Regions from separate parts of the Nesterenkonia sp. DZ6 genome, predicted to be linked through region 1. Evidence: riboswitches for the same ligand, from Rfam matches in the RefSeq annotation. Region 1 holds a riboswitch; each other region holds the start of a gene.

Region 1 (3,251 bases):
GAGGGCGGGGTGGTCATGGGGCTCCTTCTCGGAGTGGTTCAGACAGGAAGAATCGTGGTGCGCAGGGCTCAGAGGGTGGCAGGCACCTTGGCGAAGGCTCCGCGGTAGCGGGCGCCGGGATGGGTCTCGGGCAGCCGGTCGCGGCCGAAGAGCTTCTTCCGCAGCGTGCCGGGGGCGTATTCGCTCTGGGCCAGTCCACGGTCGCGCAGGACCGGCAGCACCTTGTCGGCGAACTCCTGGAAGGAGCCGGGGATCACCCAGTTGACGACGTTGACCCCGTCCACTCCGGCGGTCTGCCACAGCTGAAGCTGATCAGCGATCTGCTCAGGGGTGCCCACGATCCGGTTGTTGCGGTTGGAGCGCCAGGCGATGTCGGCCACCAGCGGCTCGCGATCGGTGATCGTCTTCGACGCCCACTCGGTGAACCCGCGCCGGGTGTTGGTCTGAACGTCCTTCAGCGGGGTCTCGGGAGGGTAGACGCGTCCGTCAGGGTCCACCAGCGCCGCGTGCGCGAGGTATCCGTCCAGGGACACGAACTCTTCGACTTCCTTCAGCTTCCGCTGCGCTTCTTCTTCCGTGTCACCGATGATGAAGCTCAGCCCCTGGAAGAACTTGATGTCCTCTGGTGCACGTCCTGCGTCCGCGGCGCGAGCGCGGGTGTCCTCGATCTGCAGCTTGGCGACCGCTGGGTTCGGGGCGGCAAGGAAGACCGCTTCCGCGTTGCGGGCGGCGAAGTCCCGCCCGGAGACGGAGGATCCGGCCTGGAACAGGAGCGGGGTGCGCTGGGGGGAGGGTGCGGGCAGGTGCGGGCCCTCCACAGCATACCGTTCACCCTGATGGTAGATCTTGTGCACCTTGGTCGGGTCGGAGTAGCGGGAACCGGCGCGGTCCTTGATGACGGCACCTTCGTCCCAGGAGCCTTCCCAGAGCTTGTAGGTCACATCGACGTACTCGTCGGCCCAGCGGTACCGCTCGGAGTGTTCCGTGAGTCCTGGCAGGCCGTAGTTGCGTGACCCGTTGTCCTGCATCCCGGTGACGATGTTCCAGGCGATCCGACCCTTGGAGATGTGGTCCAGTGTGGAGATCTGCCGGGCGAACTGGAACGGGTGCGACTGGAAGACGTTGGAGGTGGTGGCCAGGCCGATGTTCTCAGTGACCACGGCGAGGGCGCCGAGCAGCACGGTCGGATCGTTGGACGGGATCTGCAGCCCCTCATTGAGATAGACCGAATAGTCCGCGTCAGAATCCCCGTAGTGGCCCGAGACATCGGCGAAGAACATCGCGTCGAACTTCGCATCCTCCAGGATCTTGGCCAGATCGATCCAGGTGTTCACGTCGGTGAACTCGGTCTGCTGCGCATCCTCGCGGCGCCACTGGCCGTGGTGGATGTGGCTGCTCGTGTTCATCACGAAGGCATTGAAATGCAGCGGGGTGCGTGCGGAGGTGTTGTGAGGCATGAGGTTTCCACGTCACTTTCGGACCATGGCGCCGCGCAGCTTCCCGTATTGGGGGCGGATGCGTGGGCACCGTACTTGCCCGGGACGGTGTTGACTCCGGGCCGAATCATCACCTGGAGCACCCCACTACGGTGAGAGGGTTGCTGTCCGGACAGCCAGGGCTGTCGTCCGGAACTCGTGATTCTGAGGTTCAGCGTAGATCGTACTCATTTCAAGCGCAAGACTTGATCATAAATATAGACATATATTGAAATACTACGTCGGAGCCGTGACGAGGTGGCCTTTCTGCCAGGTTGCGATGCGCTGGCGCCGCGCCATGAGGAAGTCAGTGTGGTGCCGTCTGAAGTCCGCGTAGGACTCGACGGTCACCGGCACCCCGGAGCTGTGGAAGTCGTCGAACGGTACGAAGAAACGCACTTGTGAGGTATCGGTTGCGACGAGGTCCTGCAGATGGAAGAACTCGACGTAGCCCTGGAAACTCTCAAACAGATCGAAGAAGTCAGCGTAACGGCCGAGCGTCTCCGAAAGTGGACTCCGCTCCCCCGCGTAGTGACGCCGGACGGCCTCGAGAGTCAGGTCGATTCGGTCAGCGATCCTGCTGTTCAAACCACGGGCCGCGTTGATGGTCTGCTTTCGGCCGATCTGATTGCCAGGCCACACGATGACCCCGGTCACCGAGTTCGCCAGCGCCCTGTAGTCCTCGTTCTCAGCCTCCGAGAAATTGGCAGCGAAAGCCTGAAGCCGCCCACCCCACCCCGCGAGCCCCTGCGCGATCCGGTCACTCGAAAGGAAGAACTCGCCAAGCTCCGACCTGTGATGCAGATAACAGTTCCGCCTGGTCTCGCTCAGGCTGAACATGCCGCCGCCGGGAAGCGGCTTGCTCCAGAGCAAGCGGTGGCAGGTCCGAAGCGTCGGGCTGTGACTGTCGGGGTCGCGCCCGGGCGGGGTGTCCGAACGGAAGTCGAACGTCACGTCTATCAGCGTCCCAGAAGGCCGACCAATACTCGGAATCACGTACTCAGTCTGCGCTCTCTACTGGCACAGGGAGTCCGTGATTGAGGCGCTCATAGGCAGCCCCCATCTCCAGCGAAATATCCCACCCAAGTCCTTCGACTTTTCGAAGTGTCGGCTGCCTCCCGTTGATGTGCGGAACAAGACGGACGTGCTCGTGAATATCGTTCGCCGTAACTTCATAGGCTTCGACCAGGTCAAACAGCACGTTCTCGAAGACCAAGAAGACGGCTGTGTCGAAGTCAAGACTCCGGAAGGGACTGAACTTTGCTGAGCGACCGCTCTTGCGAACGGTCATCGCCTTGACCTGGATTCGTTGACCTCCGGACGTGGTGATGTCATGCGATTTCGTCGAGTTGGGTTCCAACACTCCGCCCCGCGCGAGCCAGACAACCTGCTCCGCGATATCTCCCAGAGGCTTGTTGATGGTCCGAACCAGGTCGCGATGACGCAGTTCTCTCACGATCCCAGACTCCAGCTGGAGCAGATCCTTCACGCTGAGAGCCGAAAGGTCGAAGGCATCGATAGCTTGCATTTCAGAGGCTCGTTCTGCCGTCTCTCCCAGTTCAGTCATGAACACTTTCCCTCTCGGTTGAGTCCGGCGCGGACGCTTGCCGGCCAAGGCCTTTGATCCCACCGTTCAGCGTCCCTGGGGGGCTCAGGTCCACCTTCATCCAGGCAAGCTCTTCATACCGGTCCGCGACCACGCTGATGAAGTCGTCCTGACGGGGCTGTCCGAACGCCAGGCGGTACACCCCGACCGTCCTGGTGAGCCGACGCTGG
Region 2 (3,251 bases), 500 kb from region 1:
AAGCGGAGGTGCTGGGCATGGGGAGGGCCTTTCGGTTCTTCAAGGATGGACATCGTGTTCGAGGTTCATGGTCGTGCGTGTCAGGCAGAAGCGGCAGAAGGCTCCTGGCATGTTCGGCATGTGGGGTCAGGCAGGAAATGGGCCCCGGAGGTGGTGATCCGGCAGTGCGGGGACCGCGTCGGCGGAGCCCCGCTGGTCAGGTCAGGACGAGCGGAGTCGGCCCGATCAGCTGCCGGGACGAGTCAGTGGCTGTGCGAGTCGACGCCGAGGCCGGAGAAGAGCTCCCCGCGCAGAGCGGCAAGCTCCGCGGAGGCGCGATCTCGCGGACGTCGCCCGGGCACGCTCAGCAGTCGGGCGATCGTGGCACCTTCGGCGGGATCGGGGTCCGCCGGGTCCTGCCCGAGGAGCAGCACGCGGTCTGCCAGCTGCAGCGCCTCATCCACGTCGTGGGTGACGAGCAGCACCGTGGTGCCGGTCTGCGCATGCAGATCCAGCAGCAGGTCCTGCATCTTCAGCCGGGTGAGCGCGTCCAGGGCGCCGAAGGGCTCGTCGAGCAGCAGCACGCCGGGGCGGCGAGCCAGTGCCCGGGCCAGCGACGCGCGCTGCGCCATGCCTCCGGAGATCTCCCGGGGTCGCAGCGACGCGCGGTCGTGCAGACCGACCAGCTCCAGGAGCTCGTCCACGCGTTCACGCCCCTCGGCCTTGGACAGGCTGCGCGGCAGCCCCAGGCTGACGTTCTTGTGGATCGAGCGCCAGGGCAGCAGTCGCGGCTCCTGGAATCCGACCGCGGTGCGCTCGTCGTAGCGCTGCACCGGGGAACCGTTGATCAGGATCTCGCCGGTGCTGCCGGTGTCGAGACCACCGACGGCGCGCAGCAGCGTGGACTTGCCGCAGCCGGAGGAACCCAGGATCGCGAGCACCTCACCGGGAGCGATCTGCAGGCTGACGTCGCGCAGCACGGTGCGCGATCCGAAGGCGCGGCCGACGCCGGAGAGCTGGACATCGAGTGACGTGTACTGCTGCCGGCCGTCAGGCTTGGCGGCAGCCACGGAGGTGGCGTCTGAGGGCACGGCAGGGCCGGCAGCGGTTGTTGCGGTGTAGTCGGTCAGGGTGGAGGCAGGCGAAATCATCAGAGGATACTCCCATCGATCCTGGCGGTAGCACCCGGCGAAAAGACACCCTTGCAAAGGTGCCCCTCCCTGGGTTGCTGCGGCGTCGACGAGCCAGATCTCTCGGCCGCTCGGGATGGTACGCGGATCAGACTACGCCCAGGCGGGGAATCCGATCAATGTCGCGTTCAGCAAATGAGACAAAACGCAACACATATCGCGACTTGACTTTCTGCCCACGTTCACCATTACAGTGAAGGCACTCAACCATCCAGAGCGACCGAGAGATCTGGCTCGAAGACGTCGCAGCAACCCGGAGGGCTTCACGGCCTCCGCCGGGTGCTAACGCCAGGACCGATGGAGTATGCCCCTTGATTTCCCTGTCCCATGTCTCGACGACCTTTGCCGCCCGCGGCCACGAGCCGCTGACCGCGGTCGATGACGTCAGCCTCGAGGTGCCGCGCGGCAGCATCCAAGGCATCATCGGGTTCTCCGGCGCCGGCAAGTCCACGCTGCTGCGCAACATCAATCTGCTCGAGCGCCCCACCTCGGGCCAGGTCAGCGTCGCCGGCACCGAGCTGACCGGCTTGGACGATGCGGCGCTGCGCCGGGCCCGGCACCAGATCGGCATGATCTTCCAGGGATTCAACCTGGTCAACAACCTCAGCGTCGCCCAGAACGTCGAGCTGTCGCTGAAGTTCGCCGGGGTCAAGGACCGCCGTGAACGTCTGCGGCGGGCGGCCGAGGCGCTGGAGATCGTGGACATCACCGACAAGGCCTCCGTGTATCCGGCTCAGCTCTCGGGTGGTCAGAAGCAGCGCGTGGCGATCGCTCGGGCACTGGCGACCAAGCCTGAGGTGCTGCTCTGCGATGAGCCGACCTCTGCGCTGGACCCCTTCACCACTGCCACCGTGCTGCAGTACCTCGCGGATGTGAACCGTGAATTCGGCATCACCGTGGTGATCGTGACCCACGAGATGGAAGTCATCAAGGCTCTCGCCGACAACGTCGCGGTGATGGAGGATGGGCGGGTCGTCGAGGAGTTCCCGGCGAGCGAGCTCCGCCGAGAAGGGTTCAATCCGCGGACCTCGATCGGAAAGTACCTGCTCAGCGATGGGATACGGCTGGACCGCAGCGGCCCGGCCGCGCATGGGTCGGAGTCCGGCGAGCAGAAGTCGGGTCAGTCCACGCGACGCTCCCCGCAGCACGCGGAGTCTCAGGATCAGGGTCAGACGCGCCGGTCAGAGCACGCCGCCCTGGCCGGCTCGGCAGGGGGTGTGCGCTGATGGACCTCGTCATCGAGCGGCTTCCCGAGATCAACCAGGCCATGCTGGAGACCTTCGCGATGATCGGGGTCGCCATCCCGGTGGCGGTCCTGCTGGGCACCCCGCTGGGGATCTGGCTCTTCGTCCACGCTCCCGACGGACTGGCGCCGCGGCCACGGTCTCATGCGATCGTCTCCGGGGTGGTGAACATGATCCGGTCCTTCCCGTTCCTGATCCTGCTCATCGCCATCATCCCGTTCACCCGGTTCGTGGTCGGCACCTCGGTGGGCACCGCCGCGGTGATCGTCCCGCTGACGATCAACGCCATCCCCTACTTCGCCCGTCTGGTGGAGCAGAACATCACCCAGCTGGGCTCCGGTGCGGTGGAGGCGTCCCGGGCGATGGGCGCCACGCGCGGGCAGATCATCCGCAACGTGCTGCTCGTCGACGCCAAGCCCGGACTGATCGGCTCCATCACCATCACCACGGTCAGCTTCATCTCCTATTCGGCGATGTCAGGGCTGGTCGGCGGCGGGGGCATCGGTGACCTGGCGATCCGCTACGGCTACTACCGCTATGAGACCCCCACCATGATCGCCGCCATCGTGCTGATGGTGCTGCTGGTGACCCTGGTGCAGTTCGCCGGCACCCGGCTCGCCCGCGCCTCGGACCGGCGCATCACCGCCTGACCGCGATCACCGCATGACCGAGATCCTCGCCTGACCGAGATCACCGTCTGAGCAGGATCTTCGCCTGACCCGCGCATCCGCGGAACGGCAACACCGCCCCGCATCACCTCACTCCGCTGCCAGGGCTGGCGTCCGACGTCGCGCCCTGGTCATTCCCGCACACCCTCTGGGCGCATGTCGCCCAGCCA
Region 3 (3,251 bases), 510 kb from region 1:
CGGTGTCCGGTTCGCCGACGCTCCACAGCCGGACCGGCTCGGCGCCGTTGACCCGGTGGTCCCCGGCGATCCGGGCCTTGTAGACCCAGGGGTTGTGGCTGGTGACGGTGCGGGCGTTGCGCCAGTGCCGGTCGAGACTCCGGGACTGGCTCACCCCGGAGGCGCCGAGGACGTCGAAGATCCGGGTGACCGCCTCCAGCACGGGCCGATGCAGCGCCACCTGGGCGCGTCCGGTGGCAAGCTCCACCGCGTTGGCCGCCTCGATCTGGGCTTGTTCCGTGGCGCTTCGCGCGGCGAAGGCGGCATCGAGGCTCGCGGCGGTGGCGAGGACCTGCGCACGCGCCAGCGCCGCCACGGCATCCACCTCTCCGACGGCCTGGAGCAGCTGCGGATCGGTGCGTGGGGTGCGGGTGTTGGCGTGGGAGAAGGTCCTCGAGCGCTCATGCAGCAGCGTTGCGGCGTCCCGTGCCGCGGCCTCGACGACGCCGGCGAGCACGATCAGCAGGAAGTGCTGGTAGAGCGCAGTCTGGTACGGGAAGCGATCGGTCAGTCCGCGCAGCTCCGACTCCTCCACCACGGCGTCGGTCAGCCGCGCGGTGCCGGAGCCGGTGGTGCGCTGTCCAAAGCCGTCCCAGTCGTCGTCGATCTGCACTCCGGGCTGGTCCCGGCGCACCAGCACGGCGAGCTCATTGCCCGCGGCGTCCCGGGCGGTGACGTCGAGCCAGTCCGCGAAGATCGCACCGGTGGTGTAGTACTTCACCCCTGTGACCCTGGGCCCGTCGTCGGTCTCGCTGACCATGGTGCCGGACTGGTGGAAGCCGCCCTTGCCCGGTTCGGTCCAGGCGTTGCCGACCAGCTCCCCTGCGGCCAACCTGGCGAGCCAGCGCTGCACGACGCGCCGGGCATCGGGCTGGGCATCGGGCCGGGCGTCAGGCGCGGAGTCAGGGGCGGAGTCAGGTCGGGCGTCGCAGCGCCACAGCAGATCCTCCTGGACCGCGAAGTGGCCGCGCAGCACCTGCGGGATGTTGCTGTCCTGGGCGGCGAGCTCCAGGAGGACCTCGGTGGTCTGCACCCAGTCCAAGCCGTATCCACCAGCCGGCTCCGGCACGCGAAGCCGTCCGATGCCACCTGCCACGAGGTCCGTGACCTCATCGCGGGCGAGCTCACGGCTGCGCTCTCGGTCGAGCGCGGAGAGGCCGACACGCTCAATGGCGTCGCGCAGATTCTGGGGCACAGGCAGCTTAATGTTCATTCTTTCCTCCATCGATTCTGGCGGTAGCACCCGGCATGCCCGGGTTGCTGCGACGTCTTCGGGCCAGATCCCTCGGTCGCTCTGGATGGTGATGAGGCTCAATATAGAGGATGCAGGGGCTCATCCGTCAAGTTCGGACGACGGCGGAAGCCAGACTCCGACTGACGGACCAGCGCCGAGCCGGGCGAACCATATCCATGAACGTCGTCCACCCTGACCTCCGTTGTGACCAGGTGTGTTCATCCAGCAGATCAAGGACACGTTCGGTGGTGACACCAGCGCCGAATGTCATATGGCGTCTCACAGTGCGAACGATTCTTGCTGGTCGGCGAGACGACGCGTAGCGTTGAGGTGTCACCATCCCGAGCGGCTGAGAGATCTGGCTCAGAGACGCCGCAGCAACCCGGATTCGCCGGGTGCTAACGCCAGGACCGATGGAGTTGATCTGCATGTCTGTTCCTGCTCGCACCCTTGAGAACCCCACCGCCGCGTCCCGTGTGGACTCCTTTGCGCTGCGCCACGCCCTGGCACAGTTTCCGCAGGGCGTCGTCGCCGTCGGCGCGGAGGTCGATGGGACACCTGAGGCGATCATCGCGTCCACCTTCACGGTGGGCGTCTCGCTGGAGCCGCCCCTGGTCACCCTGGCGGTGCAGCACGATTCCTCCACCTGGCCGAAGCTTGAGCGCAGCGGCGGCGAACTGGGCATCTCGGTGCTCGGCCGCGATCAGAACGGGCTGTGCAGGCAGATCGCGTCCAAGGACCGCGCCAACCGATTCACCGGGGTGGACTACCAGCTCCACGGCTCGGCGCTGCTGCTCGATGGGGTCCCGATGTGGCTGCGCACCCGGATCTACGACCGGGTCCGCGCCGGGGACCACGACATCATCGTGCTGGAGATCCTGGACCTGGGCTTCACCGAGGGCGCTCCTGGGCTGGTCTTCCACCAGCACGAGTTCAAGACCCTGACCACCCTGAGCTGACCCGAAGGACCCTTGTTGAGCATCCACCCTCGATCCACCGTGCCCGCAGCCGCGGCCACTCCCGAAGACCCGACGCACCGCGACACCCCCGAAACAACACCCTCGTGCAAGGACCAGCGCTCCGCGATCGTGCCCTCGGATCCGTTGAGCGCCGACGTGCACGCCTGGACGGACCCGCAGGACGAGGACCAGCGCATGGCATTCTGGTCCGCGGCCGCCACCCTGTTGGACTGGTCGACCCCGTGGGAGACCACCCACTCCTGGACCCCGCCGAACCCGGTCACCCAGCGCGGTCCGAAGATCGGCTGGTATGAGGGCGGGACGCTCAACGCCGCGGTGAACTGCGTGGACCGCCACGTCGCCGCGGGACGCGGGGAGAAGATCGCGCTGCACTTCGAAGGCGAGCCCGGAGACCGCGAGGACGTCAGCTACGCCGAGCTGGGCCGTCGGGTCAACCAGGCGGCGAACGCGCTGACCAGCATGGGCATCACCCGCGGGGACCGCGTGGTGATCTACCTTCCGGTGCTGGTGGAGACCATCGTGATCACGCTGGCCTGCGCCCGGGTCGGCGCGGTGCACTCGCTGGTCTTCGGCGGATTCTCCGCCGAGGCGCTGAAGTTCCGTGTCGAGGACACCGGGGCGAAGCTGCTGGTCACCACCGATGGTCAGTTCCGCCGCGGCAGGGCCGTGCCGGTGAAGGCCAACGCTGATGCCGCCGTCGTCGAGGCCACCGCCGAGCACGGCGGCAACCTCGAACACGTCCTGGTGATCAACCGCACAGACTCCCCCGTGGAATGGACGCCGGAGCGGGACCTCTGGTGGCACGAGGTGGTCGAGACCGCCTCCCCCGAGCACACCCCGGAGTTCTTCGACGCCGAGACCGAGCTGTTCATCATGTACACCTCCGGGACCACCGGCAAGCCCAAGGGACTCGTCCACACCACCGGCGGCTACCTCACCGGGGCCCTGTACACCTACCTGCGGCTCTTCGCCCACCCTGACCCGGAGCGGCGCACCCA

The links. Region 1 has a riboswitch for S-adenosylmethionine ahead of LTH93_RS03130 (NtaA/DmoA family FMN-dependent monooxygenase). Riboswitches for the same ligand answer to the same signal wherever they lie in the genome.
Region 2: another riboswitch for S-adenosylmethionine. It lies ahead of LTH93_RS05350 (methionine ABC transporter ATP-binding protein); the one in region 1 lies ahead of LTH93_RS03130 (NtaA/DmoA family FMN-dependent monooxygenase).
Region 3: another riboswitch for S-adenosylmethionine. It lies ahead of LTH93_RS05375 (acyl-CoA dehydrogenase family protein); the one in region 1 lies ahead of LTH93_RS03130 (NtaA/DmoA family FMN-dependent monooxygenase).

The regions. Positions count from the first base shown of each region.
Region 1 is NZ_JAJOYW010000001.1:693,823-697,073, forward strand. It holds gene LTH93_RS03125 (ABC transporter substrate-binding protein) at 1-17, opposite strand, end outside; gene LTH93_RS03130 (NtaA/DmoA family FMN-dependent monooxygenase) at 69-1,457, opposite strand; SAM riboswitch class IV at 1,524-1,640, opposite strand; gene LTH93_RS03135 (DUF6994 family protein) at 1,713-2,429, opposite strand; gene LTH93_RS03140 (hypothetical protein) at 2,476-3,042, opposite strand; gene LTH93_RS03145 (helicase-related protein) at 3,035-3,251, opposite strand, start outside.
Region 2 is NZ_JAJOYW010000001.1:1,192,928-1,196,178, reverse strand. It holds gene LTH93_RS05360 (aliphatic sulfonate ABC transporter substrate-binding protein) at 1-19, opposite strand, end outside; gene LTH93_RS05355 (ABC transporter ATP-binding protein) at 243-1,130, opposite strand; SAM riboswitch class I at 1,140-1,252, opposite strand; SAM riboswitch class I at 1,374-1,473, shown strand; gene LTH93_RS05350 (methionine ABC transporter ATP-binding protein) at 1,481-2,395, shown strand; gene LTH93_RS05345 (methionine ABC transporter permease) at 2,395-3,063, shown strand.
Region 3 is NZ_JAJOYW010000001.1:1,199,778-1,203,028, forward strand. It holds gene LTH93_RS05375 (acyl-CoA dehydrogenase family protein) at 1-1,252, opposite strand, end outside; SAM riboswitch class I at 1,258-1,344, opposite strand; SAM riboswitch class I at 1,607-1,693, shown strand; gene LTH93_RS05380 (flavin reductase family protein) at 1,702-2,232, shown strand; gene acs (acetate--CoA ligase) at 2,377-3,251, shown strand, end outside.